Regions from separate parts of the Niabella soli DSM 19437 genome, predicted to be linked through region 1. Evidence: riboswitches for the same ligand, from Rfam matches in the RefSeq annotation. Region 1 holds a riboswitch; the other holds the start of a gene.

Region 1 (8,363 bases):
AAAAAGTTTTTTTAGAGTAAAACAGACCGCACCCCGTCTTCATTAGTAAGAACCTTTTTAAACATATAAAACAAAAAAAATGAAACAGAAATTTTTATTTATGCTCCCGCGGCTGGCGGTACTGGCGGCGTTGGTCGGATTAGCGTCCTTTGTACTTTTCCTTGTTTTCCGGCTATTGATACTCGTAATAGCGATAGGTGTTATCGTTTTTATCGCCGGTAAAATCATCTCAAAAGCCCGGACAAAATGGATGATGAATAATGGAATGCCATTAGACCAGCCGGCTTATTATCACTCATTGGATGGTGCTACAGCCCTGCAACCCGTGTTCGGCAAAGAGCAGCGCTCCGGCATAGCCATCATCCCAATCAATTAATACTATTTATTTCACACTAAAAACAAAGAATCATGTATACAAATCAACCGATCAACGAGTCAGCACAATCTCCATTCGGCAAACACTTCAAACAATGCGGCGGATTCTGGGGAAGAAAATTCAGCGAAGGCAATCCCTGGGGGCATAAACTGCATCAATTCATGAACAACCGGAAAGCGGTTAATATTGAAGAAACGGATGCTGCCTACATCGTAGCGTTATATGCCGCGGGATTGAAAAAAGAGCATTTTAAAATTTCAATCCATGACGAAGTACTTACCATCAGGTACGCGCTCAATGAGCCGGGTAATGATGCAAGGTATATTTACCAGGAACATCAGGCCGGTCCTTTTGAACGATCTTTTAAACTGAACAACAAAGTGCTTACCGATAATGTGAACGCCGTTTATGAAGAGGGCGTGCTAAAAGTAACACTTACTAAAAATCCGGAAACAACAAAGCCGGCACAGGAAGTAAACATTCTATAAAACACATCTGATCGATGAACGCCCGGGATTCCTCATTCCGGGTGTTTTTATTGCACATAAAAAAACCGCCCCGTACTGGAGCGGCATAGGTTAGCAACGACCTTTCCGGTTTAATCCATAGCATTCTTTTGCCCGCCCGAAAGCAATAGCAGTTCCTGAACCTGAACTTCGGTAATGTACTGTTTCTGACCATTCTTGTCTTCGTACTGGCGGTGGATCAATTTTCCTTCAATAGCCACTTCACGGCCTTTTTCAAGATATTTACCAACAATATCCGCAACCTTTCCCCAGGCAACCAGGTTATGCCATTGTGTTTCTGTTACCCGCTCCCCATTGGCGTTCTTATAGGTTTCACTGGTAGCGATAGAAAAACGGGCCATTTTTTTACCATTTACGGTGGCTTTAACTTCCGGGTTGTTTCCCAGGTTCCCGATCAACTGAACTTTGTTTTTTAATGCGTACATAACTTAGGTTTTGTGCCCACCCCGCCAAATCCGGTCATTCGGCAGGAATCTTTCAGACTGACGTGGCGGACGGCTAAAAAATTTGTTTATCCCAACTGAATCGTCCCTCCGATTCAACAATTCAAAATTGGGGTCGCAAAAAGGCCTTAGTCGGTTTTTAAACGTTTACTTACGGATGTAAGCGTTTGTAAACGTTTGTTGTCGGATAATTCGTATCTTGTATGCAGAAAACCAATTGAATATGCCAACACCTCCCTCATCCCCCAAAAAATGTCTTTTTTGTCATAAGCCGGTTAAGGGCCGGTCTGATAAGAAATTCTGTGATGATTATTGCCGCAACAATTATAACAATGCGCAGAAAGGAAATGCAACAAACCTCATCCGCAACGTCAACAATGCCCTGCGTAAAAACAGGCAGCTCCTTTCGGGGCATTTAAAGGAGGGCGATAAGAATATCAAAATACAGCGCAGTAAATTACAATCGGCAGGGTTCCAGTTTAAGTACAGCACCAATCAATACCGGACTAAGGACGGCCGGACCTATTTTTTTTGTTATGATTTTGGTTACCTGCTTTTAGAAAACGAGTGGGTATTGGTGGTAAGGAAATAACCACCGTAAGAAACCAAAAGTATTTTCGGACCGGAAAAGCGGGAAGACGGAAAATCAGTAGGAAGAAAAACGAGACTATCTTCTCATTCAGTTCTTCCCGGTATCATGAAAGTTGGGGAATTTAATTTCACCTTTGCCTGAATCATTTGAAATAATATTTATTTCTTGTTTTTCATCGTAATGCTTAATCATTTCAACAGGGATCTTTAATATTTCGGCAATCCGTTTCAATAAAGGCTCTTCAATAATTTCCTTTTGTTCAAGCAAAGATATTTCCGTGGGGGCCCATCCCGTACCGAGTTGATAAGCAAACGCTTCGGCCTTGAGGTTCAGCATTTCTCTGAACCTCGCTACGTTTTTCCCCTGGTGAATGGGCTTCTTCATATAATTTGATTGTTTACAAATGTATGCATGACACCCGATCTCAAAACTAACTTTTTCGCCTTTCTTTCGCCTTTGCCAATGTTGAGCGTAGCAGTGCGCACGGGAGAAACACCGACAGCACCATTTGTCGGTGTTTTTGCCGGGCTTCTAACCTACACGCAACACCAACAAGGGCTAAACCGTTTGTGCTGCCACCTACTTTACCTTAAACAACTCATCCTTTGGCACCACCCTCACCTTTGCATCATCTTTTAAGGTTTGGCTCACGGCGCTGTAGGGTCCGGTAACCACTTCATCTCCGGCTTTCAGCCCATCGGTAATTTCAATATAGTTAATATCCTGTATCCCGGTTTTTACAATCCGTTTCTTTACCACGCCATCTTTCATTACCAGGTACACCACTTCCTCCATATCCCCGGTTTTATTGTTTTCATCTGGTGCATTGGTATTTTTTCCTTGCTGCTCCTGCGCTTCTTTTTTTGAATCCGTTAAACTTTTATCGCTGCCTTTTACGCGGGCATTTACCGCAGCAATAGGCACGCTTACTACATTATCTTTTCGCTTGGTTTTTATATCTGCGCTGGCATTCATTCCCGGGCGAAACGGGAAGCGCCGCGGGTGAGCCGGATCAAGCAGATCCTGGTACGATTCTTTATCAATCCGGATACGCACTTCATAATTCGTTACATCATTGGTAGTACTGGTCGATGCCCCGGTGCCGCTGGCGGACTTCACACTGCTGGCGATCTTGGTGACCACTCCGGCAAATTTCCTTCCGGTATAAGCATCAACCTCTATATCGGCGTTATCGCCAATGCTCACTTTAACAATATCATTTTCGCCAACATTTACCCGAACCTCCATGGTGTTCATATCCGCCACCGTCATCATCTCCGTTCCGGCCATCTGCGCCGTGCCCACCACCCGTTCGCCTTTCTCTACTTTTAAGGAAGATATGGTGCCACTGATGGGCGAAACAATGGTAGCTCTTCCCAATACTTTATTGGCAGCAACCAAACCCGTTTGGGACGACCGCATCCCAGCCTGCAGGCTGCGTATGTTTTGCAGGCTCGCATTGTAATTCGCTTTGGCGGCTATATAATCAGATTCATATTGTTCAAATTCCGCTTTTGATATCACTCTGTCATCAAATAGTCTTTTATTGCGATCGAAGGCCTGCTGGGCTTTATCCAGCGCCGCTTTTTGCACCCCCAACGCCGCCTTACTGTTCTCCACATTTGCCTGCGACTGGCCCAAACGGGCAGACGCTTCATCGCGGTCCAGCGCGTAATTGTCTGCATACACCCTTGCCAACACCTGCCCTTTACGCACGCTATCGCCTTCCTGTACATTCAGATCGGTGATCTCACCGCTTACATCCGGACTAATCTTCACTGCATACTCAGGGTATACCTGTCCGCTGGCAGTAACGGTTTCCGTAATAGAACGCACGGCCGCTTTTTCTGCAGATACCTTTATAACACCGGCGTCTTTATTAGACAGCAAGGAAAACGCGATCAGCAGGCCTGCAACGCATCCCGCTATGATCAGTATCCTTTTCCATTTCTTACTCATAATGCAAATTTAAAGCTCCGGGCGGTTAATTATGGAGCTGAATGCCCATTCCTTTATAAAACTCCAGCAGCTTCATTTTAAAAACATAATCATATTGCGCAGCAAGGAGATTGATCTTGGTTTTAAACAGGTTGTTCTGATTGGTGATTAAATCAATAGGTTTCAACAAGCCCACCTCAAAACGCTTGCGGGCAAAATCATAAGCTTGCTGCGCGGACGCCAACGCAATTTTAGATGCGTTAAATTTTTCAATGGCCGCAACAGCATTGGTATGCGCCTGGTAAATATCCTGTTTCAGCGATTGAGCATCCTGCTCTTTTTGCAGCTCCTGCAAGGTTACATTCAGTTTTGATTTTTTCCAGTTGATCCGCGCCTGCCCCCCGTTAAAAATGGGAATATTTAATGCCAGTCCCAGGTTTTGACTAAAATTATTACTTAACTGGCGGAAATAGGTGTTTTTATTAAAGCCGGTGGGAATGTTTTCCTGGGTATTTACAACATAGTTCGTTCCATTAACGTTCACAAACCCTATGGGCACTGCGGCCGGCTGGAAGTTCGCCGGCAACAACTTTTGAGCATTCGAATACCTTGTATCCAGGCCGCCGAAAAAGCTCAGCGATGGGTATAAGACCGCTTTAGCCGCCAGCACATTTCGCTGCGCGGCTTTTACATTCAGCTCATTGATCCGTTGCTGGGGAAGATTCTGTAATGCTGAATTATAAACGACATCGGGTTCCAGCTCACTCAAAGGCAATACCGGAACGCTCTCCACCGGAGGCGCCGCAATAGTAAAGGGCACGGCCGCGTCCAGGTTTAACAGGGCCTGCAGTTGTAATAATTTTAGTTTAAAATCAGCCTTTGCGCCAATCAGCGTGGAACTGTCGTTTGCCAGTTGAGTTTCCATCTCGGCCAGGTTTAACTCGGGCAAAGCCCCGGCATCTACCTGCTTTTTGACATTGTCCCGCTGCTCGCGGGATTGCTGTACCTGCACCTCCGCCACATGAATTTGTTCGCCGGACAGCAGTGCCGCCAGGTAGCCATTGGCCACATTGAGGGAAATATCATTGCGGGCCTTTTCAAAGCGCGCCGCACTGGCCTGGTAGGTATAATCATTAGCGGCAACCGTGTTTTTTTTGCGGAACCAGTTGAACAGGTCGGCATTCAGGTTTAACGAATGATTCGCAAACAGGATCTCATTGGTGGTAAACTGGTTAGAAGTAGGATCGATGGAACGTCCGAACTGGTAGCCTCCGCTGTGCTGGGAATTGGCAGTGGGATATAACGCCAGCTTGCTTTGCTCCAGGGTTAGCCGGTCTATACGGGCCTGTATATCAGCCTGTTTTACAGATACATTATTTTTAATAGCATAGGTAACGCATTGTTCCAGGCTCCATTTTTCCTGGGCGAGACCTTGTATCGCCATCATAAACAGCAGCATGCCGGATGTTATCCATTTTTTCATATTTGCAAATGTACGGGTGATTGGAAATAAAAGCGATTAGTTAAAACGAAGCTGATCTTTTTCAAATTCCCCGGAGGTCGTATACAACAACCAATAGCAGTTTATTTTAAAACTATTGACAATAATACAGCCAAAACATTCCACCCTGCATGTAAGAGACAAGTTCCTGTAAACGGGTGATTGTTCTTCTTAGATAAGATTGTATAAAAAAAGCCTAATACAAGCCCAACAAAAAAAGCTCTAAACATACGGGTAAAGGAGTCATAATGCAGTAAGCCAAAGAAAACAGAGGAAATGAAGATGGCGTTTATATTATTTTTTTTAAAGTAGCTTTTTATTGAATGAATAATTAACTTTTGAAAAAGAAACGTTTCAATAATTGGAGCAAGAATTACAGCTAATACCCCCTGGAAAATGAGCGACTCATTTCGTTTGTTACCGGACGGCTGTACATAGCCGTTTTGTATCGCCCCTGCCTCGATAATTGCAAAAATTATATTAATAAAAAGGATTCCAATTAACAACAAAACACCCAGGTATAGCGGATTGATCTTAAGAGCAAATCTGTATACTTTTCTTATCATCAAAATTTTTTAGCTTCTTATTTAAAGTAAAAGGCAATAACAAAACAATTCTATTATCTCCGGGCTACCGGTTATTCATCTTCCTCAAACCCATCCAAAAAATCACGTGGATCAAAATCCTCCTCATCTTCTTTTAAAAAATCGTTTTCCATAATATTTTTCATCCATTATTACCGGGTGCTAACAATGCCTAAAAGATACATTCATTAATCCAGAAAACACCTTCATAACTAAAATATTCATGCTTGAGTCCATCACCTTCCCTACATTTGCAGCGAATTTGGTTTCCCGCCACTGGCGGGATGAAAAGGGAAGCCGGTGCAAGTCCGGCGCTATCCCCGTAGCTGTAACGTCCATAGAAATGTTTTGTTAGTGCACCACTCCGGCGCTTTTGTTGGGGGAAGGTAAACAAAACGGACGAAGCCAGAAGACCTGCCGGTTCAGTTAAAACAATATTCAGCTTTCGGGAGAAAAAGCAGTGTTCTTTAGGCGGCGCAATCCTTGCAGCGTTTAAAAAATCTTCTAGTATTCCACCGGAGGCAGTCACTTAAAATCATTTAAAATGAAAAAGATTTTGATCGTGGCTGCTGTTTTGTACAGTAGCCTGTTGCACGCCCAGGACGATTCCACTTTATTAAACAACGTAACGGTAACGGCCACCCGGTTTCCCAAAAAAATAAGCGAAACCGGAAAGGTCGTCACTATCATTTCAAAGGAAGACTTAGAAAAACAAGGCAGCAAAGATCTGGCGCAGATCTTAAATGAGCAGGCGGCTATTGTTGTTAACGGGGCCGGCAGCAATATGGGAAAAGATAAAAGCATTTATATACGCGGCGCTGCAAACGGGTATACGGTTATCCTGCTGAATGGTATCCCGGTAAATGATCCCACCGGCGTTTCCGGAGCCTTCGACCTTCGCATGCTGCCGGTTGAAAACATCGAGCGTATTGAAATTTTAAAAGGTGCTCAAAGTACGTTGTACGGATCCGACGCCATTGCCGGAGTGATCAACATCATCACCAAAAAAGGAAACGGCAAACCCGCAAATTTGTATGGCGGCCTGTCCTACGGTTCGCGGCATACGCTAAAAACCAATGCAGGACTGTATGGGAGCTTCGGCGCTTCTTCTTACAATGTTTCTTTTGTGCACAATGAAACCCGCGGAATAGCTGAAGCAAAAGACACTTTAGGTACCAAAAATTTCCCCAACAATGGGATGCTTTTAAATGCCATTAGTATGGATGTTGATGGGGCGGTTACCGATCAATTGCACATAAAACCCTTTTTCCGTTATTCCTACTTTAGTGGCAGCTTTGCCGGCGGCGCTTTTGTTCCGGCCACAAATAACTTCACCTCGGGACTGCTATCTGCCGGAACCCAGGGGGTGTATAACCTTACGCATGGAAGCATCACCGGCTTATTTTCTTATGATGAAGTAAACAGGAATTATGCGGGAAGTTTCGCTTCCGGTTACAAGGGCACTAAAAAAACAGCGGAATTGTTTGCACACCTGGACCTGCAACAATATGTTCAAACCTTGTTTGGCGTACGTTATGACGAATTTGAAATGAAAAACCCCAATCCTAACACTGCAGATACCTCCATCAGGGTGATCAGCCCCTATGTGATGGTTTTTCTGCGCAACCTGGGCGGTTTTAATTTTGAAGCCGGAGGCCGCTTGAACCATCACTCAAAGTACGGGAATACGGTTACCTATACATTAAACCCTTCCTACCTGATCAATAACCAGTTCAAAATATTCGCAAACTGGGGTACGGCATTCAGAGCGCCCTACCTTTCTGAATTGTATGGCGCTTATGGCGCGAATCCCGGGCTGAAACCCGAACAATCACAAACACTGGAAGGAGGCCTCCAATATACCAGCGCTGATAAAAAAGCCGATGCCCGGATCGTTGGCTTTTTAAGGAATACTAAAAACATTATTACCTATGATCAAAACTATGTGTATACGAATTATAACCGGCAAAAAGACCATGGCATTGAAGTAGAAGCAACCTTAAAACCCGTCGACCCCCTTACATTGAAATTATTCTACGCCTTTGTAGAAGGTAAAGTAACCACTGATAACGGCCAGGGAAAGGATACTACCTTTAATAATTTATTCAAACGCGCAAAAAACAGCTTTGGCGCTAATATAGGCTATCAGGTCACTCCACGCTTCAGCGTCAACACCAATCTGAATTTTTATGGTAAACGTAAAGACCTGTATTATAATTCAGCAACATTCGCCTCCGAAAACGTGGACCTTAAATCCTATGTTTTGTGGGACCTGTATGCAGAATACAAGTTGGCAAAGGATCATATAAAAGTATTTGCGCAAACAACTAATCTTTTAAATGCCCGATATTATGAAACCTACGGCTACGCTGTTTGGGGACGCGCATTTAATGCGGGCTTCC
Region 2 (6,970 bases), 1.8 Mb from region 1:
CGAAAACCCGGACAATTTTCCGAAGGAGCCTACTGCCGACGACGCCTCCAGTTTTACTATGACCTCAACTGCCCTGGTTACAGCAATTAATAAAACCTTGTTTGCGACCAGTACCGATGATCTGCGGCCGGCTATGACAGGCGTGTTTTTTGAGCTGGATAAAAATGGGATACAGTTTGTAGCAACAGATGCGCACCGGCTGGTACGTTATAAGAGAACCGATGTAAGTTCTCCGAATACCGATACATTTATTGTCCCGCGCAAACCTCTGAACCTGCTAAAATCGGCGTTGCCGGATAACGAGGATGAAATCACCATCAACTATAACAGCAACCATTTTTTTGTAATACACGGAACCACGCAAATGAGCTGCCGGCTGATCGATGCCCGTTTCCCGGACTATAAAGTAGTAATTCCTAAAGAAAACCCGTACCGGTTGACGGTGAACAGGACGGAGTTCCTGGGGGCCTTGCGGCGGGTAAGTGTTTTTAGTAACAAAAGCACCTACCAGGTGGCGCTGAACATTAGCGGCAGCGAACTGCAACTGGCTGCACAGGACGTAGATTTTAGCTTTGAAGGGAACGAGCGTATGAAATGCCAGTATAACGGGGAAGACCTGGTAATTGCTTTTAATGCCAAATTCCTTATCGAGATGCTGAACGCAACCGATAGCGAGGAAGTATATATGGAATTAAGCACGCCAACCAAAGCGGGCCTGATAAAGCCAATGGACCAGGAAGAAGCGGAAGAACTGCTGATGCTGGTAATGCCGCTGATGCTGAACCAGTAATTAGAAGAAGCATTTCGGCAACGCCACATTCCATTCCACAAGCCAGCGTAGGCTATATACGTAAACAGCGCCGTGCATATTGCGCCTGAGTTCGCCTTATGTGTGTATATCGTATTTTAAAAACTGCTATTTTTTGTATGGCGTTGCTTGCAGCGACCATTGCCGGCAAGGCGAATGATACATTAACTTCCTACCGGCTGCTGAAACGAATAGCGGCCCTCCAGGTAAAAGAAAATGACATTTTCCCTGCCGGCGCTTTTCCTTCCTACCGCATGTATGCCCTTAATAAAACCAGGTGGAAAGCAGATATAAATCCTTTTTTCACCGGGCTGGTTGCGCTCACGCTGCGTACGATACAATCCCGTTTAACGCCTTACCAGCAGCAGATGGCAACGGCGATCATTGAAAAAACCCGCCCTGTTTTTAATAAGTTTTTAAACCGGACGGGGCGGATCTCCTACAATTTCTGGCCAACAGATACGGTTAAAGTTTTCCCCAACGGCGGCTGGCTGAACTGGATGGATCAAACAGAATCGATTCCGGATGATCTGGACGATACCAGCATTATCTTACTGGCGCTTGACGCTCCTCCTGCGCTGGCGAAGCAGGCGCATGATTCCATGCAGCAGTATATCAATACCCGGTCAGGAAAGATAAAGAACACCCTCAAAAGATACCGCCACCTGCCCGCCTATTCGACCTGGTATGGTAAAAAAATGCCCATCGATTTTGACGTATCCGTGCTTGCCAATGTGCTGTACATGGTGCAGCGATATCATTTAAACTGGACAATTGCCGACTCTGCCAGCCTGCGGCTACTTGAAAACAGTATTAAAAGTAAGGCCATCATTTCAAGGCCCGCTTATATCTCGCCCCATTATAAGCGAACCCCGGTTATTCTTTATCACCTGGCGCGGTTGATGGCATTAAAACCTATTCCGGAACTGGAATTGTATAAACCCCTGCTCGTAAAAACGGCAAAAAAGCTGCTGAGGCGATCAAAAAATACCCAGGACCAGGTCATTTTAAGTACGGCACTTTTACGTTGGGGCGAGCTGGCCGCAAACCTGCTGAATGGGCAATGCTTCACTATCGATCCAATAGAAAGTGATCTTTTTAGTTTTTTTATTGCAAATATGACCTCCATTGCCCCCAATCCGTTCAAAAGCATATTGGGTGCAACAAAGATCGGTGTGTTTTATTACTATTGCCCGGCCTATGATAATTTGTTACTGCTGGAGTATGCCGCCTTAACGCAGGCGCAATAAACCGCCCTGTTTTCATTTTGTTAAGCTGCATTAATGGCTCGCACAAAATTTTTAACAAGATTTTCTTTTTATATTGGTCTTTTGTTAAATAAATAAATCAGCCCTTTCATTTCCATTAATTTTGCGGCAGCCTTTGGCAAACTAAAAATTGATTTATGCAAAAAAAGATTTTTCTGGGTGCATTTGTATTGATGACCCTTTCTATTTTCTCCTGTAGTTCTGGTAAAAAGTTAAGCGAGTCGGTTCATTCCCGTGATGCTGACGGCAGGGAGGTAAAGATCAAATATCCCCAACAGCAGACCGCAACACCGCAGAATATTAATATGTCTTACGACTTTGAGCAATTGTTTACCCCCGCTCAAAACAGCAAAATAGATAGCCTGGTGCGCATATTTGAAAGAAGCAATATGATCTCCATAAAGGTGGTAACGCTTCCGGCAGATAATGTGGCGGGGGGCAATTTTAACAATAATAACCAGGCGCTTTTAAAAGAATGGGAAGGCGTTCATGGAAATACAGATAAAGCCATGGTCCTGTCCATAAGTAAATCCCTTGGAAAGGTTGCTGTTGATTATGGTCCTTTTGTAGGGAAACTGCTCCCCCGCAACGAAGCCGAACAGATCATTGCAACGGACATCCAGCCGGTATTAAGCAGTGGGCAAGCCTTTGATGGCGCCTGGAAGGGATTGAATGACCTTATGGATGCGATCCGGCGGAATATTAAAATATAACCTGCAGTAATAGTTATAAAAAACGCAAAAGCAGTTGAATTGCTTTTGCGTTTTTTGTTTGAGCTCCTTTGCCCGGACCAGCTAATTGCGCCACCGGCGGGGACCTTAGTCTCCTCTGTAAAAAATACCCAGGATCTTTTTCAGTCGGTCCTGAAAATGGTTCTTATGATAGCGCTCTTTCATTTTAAGCATGCATTTACTGCAAAGACAATCATCATATTGTTCACCGATGAAATCCCTTTCGGCAGCCGTCAGCTTTATCTGGCTGCACTGACAAAGCAAAATACTGCCCACTTTGCATTCAAAGGGTTGTTTGCAGCACGGGCAATATTTATCTTCATGCTGACACATAATTATTCCGGGACAGGAGCGTTTATTTTTTTACGCAATGTTTTTGCTGCTTGGACCATTGCAATCAATGCCTGGGAAGTCTCTTCCCAGCCGCGCGTTTTTAAACCACAGTCGGGATTTACCCACAGGCGTTCCGCCGGAATATAAGTTAACGCCTTTTCCATCAGTCCCATCATTTCTTCTTTTGACGGAACACGGGGCGCGTGAATATCATATACGCCTGGCCCGATATCGTTCGGATATTCAAATGAAGCAAAGGCATCCAGCAGCTCCATTTGGGAGCGCGAGGTCTCTATCGTGATCACGTCCGCATCCATTGCAGCAATATGATCAATAATATCATTGAATTCTGAATAACACATATGTGTATGGATCTGTGTTTTATCCTGAACACCGGCAGATGTAATGCGAAAGGCTGTTACTGCCCACTTCAGGTACTCCGGCTGTTGTTCCTTTCTTAAAGGTAACCCTTCCCTTATCGCCGGCTCATCAATCTGGATGATTTTTATACCCGCTTTTTCCAGATCCAACACTTCATCACGGATGGCCAGTGCAATCTGGTTGCAGGTAACGCTGCGGGGCTGATCATCGCGTACAAAGCTCCACTGCAAAATAGTGACGGGCCCTGTAAGCATTCCCTTTACAGGCTTGCCGGTCAGTGATTGGGCGTAGGCACTCCATCCAACGGTCATGGGCCTGGGGCGGCATACATCGCCGTAGAGCACAGGAGGTTTTACACAGCGGCTGCCGTAGCTCTGTACCCAGCCATTTTGGGTAAAGGCAAAGCCCGCCAGCTGTTCGCCAAAATATTCCACCATGTCATTACGCTCAAACTCCCCGTGTACCAACACGTCCAGCCCGATCGTCTCCTGCCATTGAATGGCCTTATTGGTCGCTTCTTGCAGCAGTTGATTATAATCCGTATCAGAAAGCTGTTGCTTTTTCCACTGTGCCCGCCAGTTACGTATCTCTTTTGTCTGAGGAAAAGAACCGATCGTGGTGGTGGCAAAAAGCGGAAGATCCAGCTCCTGTTGTTTTTCTTTTCTTATGGGAAAAGAGCTTTTTCTTTCAGCATCCGAAGCGGTGATAGCCGTTACACGTGCTTTCACCTGCTGATTATGGATCAATGAGGAGGTGTTGCGGGCCTCGATACAGCGCGTATTCTCTGCCAGGAGTGCTTTTGAATTGGGCTTGTCCGGACTTGTTGCTATTTGTTTCAGCACTGCCACTTCTGCCAGCTTTTGTTTGGCAAAGGCCACCCACTGTTTGATTTCCCCGGTAAGATTTTTTTCCTCTGTTTCCATATCCAGATCGCAGGGCACATGCAAAAGGGAGCAGGAAGGAGCCAGCCAGATCCGATCGGCTCCGATCTTTTGTTTTGCGGTTTCAATAAGGGTAAGGGATCGCTGAAAATTATTTTTCCAGATATTTCTGCCGTCCACAATTCCAAGAGACAAATGTGTTCGGGCATTGACGAACCCGGTAGCCAGGATATCATCTAATTGCGAAGGGCAGCGCACCAGGTCGACGTGCAATGTATGTACCGGAAGACTGAGGGCCGTTTCCAGGTTCTTTCCAAAACAATCAAAGTAATTGGTCAAAATAATTTTAATATTCGGTACGCGCTTCTGAAGCGTGGTGTATGCAATAATAAGCGCTTGTTGTTCTTCCCTGGAAAGATCCAGCGCCAAACAAGGTTCATCCAGTTGCACATAAAAAGCGCCGCAGGCATCCAGTTTTTCCAGCACTTCAATATATACCGGTAGCAGATTTTTTAGCAGATCAATACGATGAAAGCCTGCTTCTTTTTCTTTTCCAGACAGCAGAAAGGTTACCGGTCCGATCAACACAGGTTTTGCGGCATAACCTGCTTTCTTTGCTTCGATAAACTGGTGTATTACAGTTTGATTAAAGAAAGAGAATTTTTGATCTTTCCTGAATTCAGGTACGATATAGTGGTAGTTGGTATCAAACCACTTAGTCATTTCCATTGCCGTAAGATCATATCCGTTTTGCTGATACCCTCTTGCCATCGCAAAGAACAGATCCAGATCGTTTAAGCGCTCCCGTTCCATCAGGGGATGGTAGCGTTCAGGAATAGCGCCCGTCATCAGGCAGGTGTCCAGCACCTGGTCGTAGAACGAAAAATCATTTACCGGGATAAGATCAATGCCGGCGTCTTTTTGAAGTTGCCAGTTGTTGTTGCGGATGGCTCTGGCTGTTTGTTCCAGTTGGCGGCCGTCGATCCTGCGTTGCCAATACTGTTCGCAGGCTTTTTTTAGTTCCCGGTTGCTACCAATACGCGGGTAGCCGAGGTTGTGCGTTTGCATTTTCTTTTAACTTTTAAATGAATGATAAGTTAAAAGCCCTTGCAGATTTCGCAATGCTGTACTATGGTAAAAGTAAAAATAGCTGATGCTGCCGACGGAGATAGGCAAGGAATATTCCGTTGCAAAAGAACAGGCACCATACTGATCGTTGCTTCAAACCGCGAAAGCATTGTTCCTACGGAAAAGGCAGGTCTCCTGGCTTACAGCGGCGTTTACCATCCTTCCCATCCCTTTTAACAGGACAGTGGATATTACATGGGCAACGCCTTTGGCTGATTACAGTTGCGCGACAGCTCGTGATTGAAACACGATTCCCTATTATCCCTAATCTTCATTAAGGACCCTTTCCGGTTGATGAAAAATGAAAGAACTTAGGAGGCAAATGTAACTAAAACATTTTTTATTTAAGATACTGCAATAACTTTAATATATGAACTTTGTTGTTGCAGCTACATATGACAATTATATTGACGCCCACCTGGCATTGGGAAATTTGCTGAGCGAAGACATTAATTGCTGGCTGAAGGACGAGAACACCATTGCTGTTCATCCCGGCCTCATCAATGCCATAGGAGGTATAAAACTGATGGTGGCTGCGCCGCAGATCGGGCGGGCAGTGGAAATACTAAGGACCACAAAACAACAATTCCAGGAACAAAACCCCTGTCCCAATTGCGGATCCACCAACGTGGAGTACATCACCACTCCCAGAAAATCATCCACCTGGCTGGCAACTTTTATAAGCATGGTGCGGTTTGGAGGAGCACAGATGGCTGTTGACAAAGTATACCATTGCTTTGATTGCGGGTTCGAGTTTGAAGACCCCGAAACGAAAAAGGAGGCCCCATGAATGGAATGATAACCTATTTTTCAACACTGGAACAACGCCCGCTGGAGCGGATGGCCCTGCTGGCAGGAGGGCTCCTGTTCTTCTGGATCATCGAAGGCGCCATTCCTTTATTTCATTTAAAATACCGGAAAACCAAGTTTTCCCATGCATTGGTCAATTTCGGATTTACGGTCATGCACCTCATCATCCACACCGCGCTGGCGGTATTGATCGTATTGCTCTCCGATTGGTGCAGGAATACCGGTTTTGGCCTGGTATACTGGTTGCATTCCGGGGTGTGGGGTGCGGTTGTTATCGGGGTACTGGCATTGGATTTCAGCAGTTGGCTGGTACACTGGGTCATGCATAAACAGGCATATTTGTGGCGATACCATCTGGTACACCACAGTGATAATAAGGTTGACGTAACCACCGGGCTGCGCCATCATCCGGGGGATAGTTTTTTACGCGGTCTTTTTTTTCTTTTATTGATCTTCATCAGCGGCGCTCCGATGTACAGTGTTATGATCTATCAAACCCTGGTAGTGGTTACCACAGCATTCACACATGCTAATATCAGTTTAAATTCCAAATTAGACAGAGCCATCAGTTATATATTGATCTCGCCCAATATGCACAAAGTGCATCATCACTGGAAACAGCCCTATACG

The links. Region 1 has a riboswitch for cobalamin ahead of NIASO_RS07670 (TonB-dependent receptor plug domain-containing protein). Riboswitches for the same ligand answer to the same signal wherever they lie in the genome.
Region 2: linked by a shared signal. The riboswitch ahead of metE (5-methyltetrahydropteroyltriglutamate--homocysteine S-methyltransferase) and the one ahead of NIASO_RS07670 (TonB-dependent receptor plug domain-containing protein) in region 1 are both predicted to bind cobalamin.

Annotation. Positions count from the first base shown of each region.
Region 1 is NZ_CP007035.1:1,810,209-1,818,571, forward strand. Features, by position in the region: gene NIASO_RS07625 (hypothetical protein) at 80-376, shown strand; gene NIASO_RS07630 (Hsp20/alpha crystallin family protein) at 409-864, shown strand; gene NIASO_RS07635 (single-stranded DNA-binding protein) at 975-1,328, opposite strand; gene NIASO_RS07640 (hypothetical protein) at 1,570-1,938, shown strand; gene NIASO_RS07645 (helix-turn-helix domain-containing protein) at 2,026-2,322, opposite strand; gene NIASO_RS07650 (efflux RND transporter periplasmic adaptor subunit) at 2,518-3,897, opposite strand; gene NIASO_RS07655 (TolC family protein) at 3,923-5,359, opposite strand; gene NIASO_RS19635 (CPBP family intramembrane glutamic endopeptidase) at 5,461-5,943, opposite strand; cobalamin riboswitch at 6,208-6,397, shown strand; gene NIASO_RS07670 (TonB-dependent receptor plug domain-containing protein) at 6,506-8,363, shown strand, end outside.
Region 2 is NZ_CP007035.1:3,563,355-3,570,324, reverse strand. Features, by position in the region: gene dnaN (DNA polymerase III subunit beta) at 1-790, shown strand, start outside; gene NIASO_RS14965 (hypothetical protein) at 928-2,058, shown strand; gene NIASO_RS14960 (TPM domain-containing protein) at 2,214-2,789, shown strand; gene NIASO_RS14955 (cysteine-rich CWC family protein) at 2,895-3,140, opposite strand; gene metE (5-methyltetrahydropteroyltriglutamate--homocysteine S-methyltransferase) at 3,143-5,470, opposite strand; cobalamin riboswitch at 5,639-5,831, opposite strand; gene NIASO_RS14945 (putative signal transducing protein) at 5,901-6,320, shown strand; gene NIASO_RS14940 (sterol desaturase family protein) at 6,317-6,970, shown strand, end outside.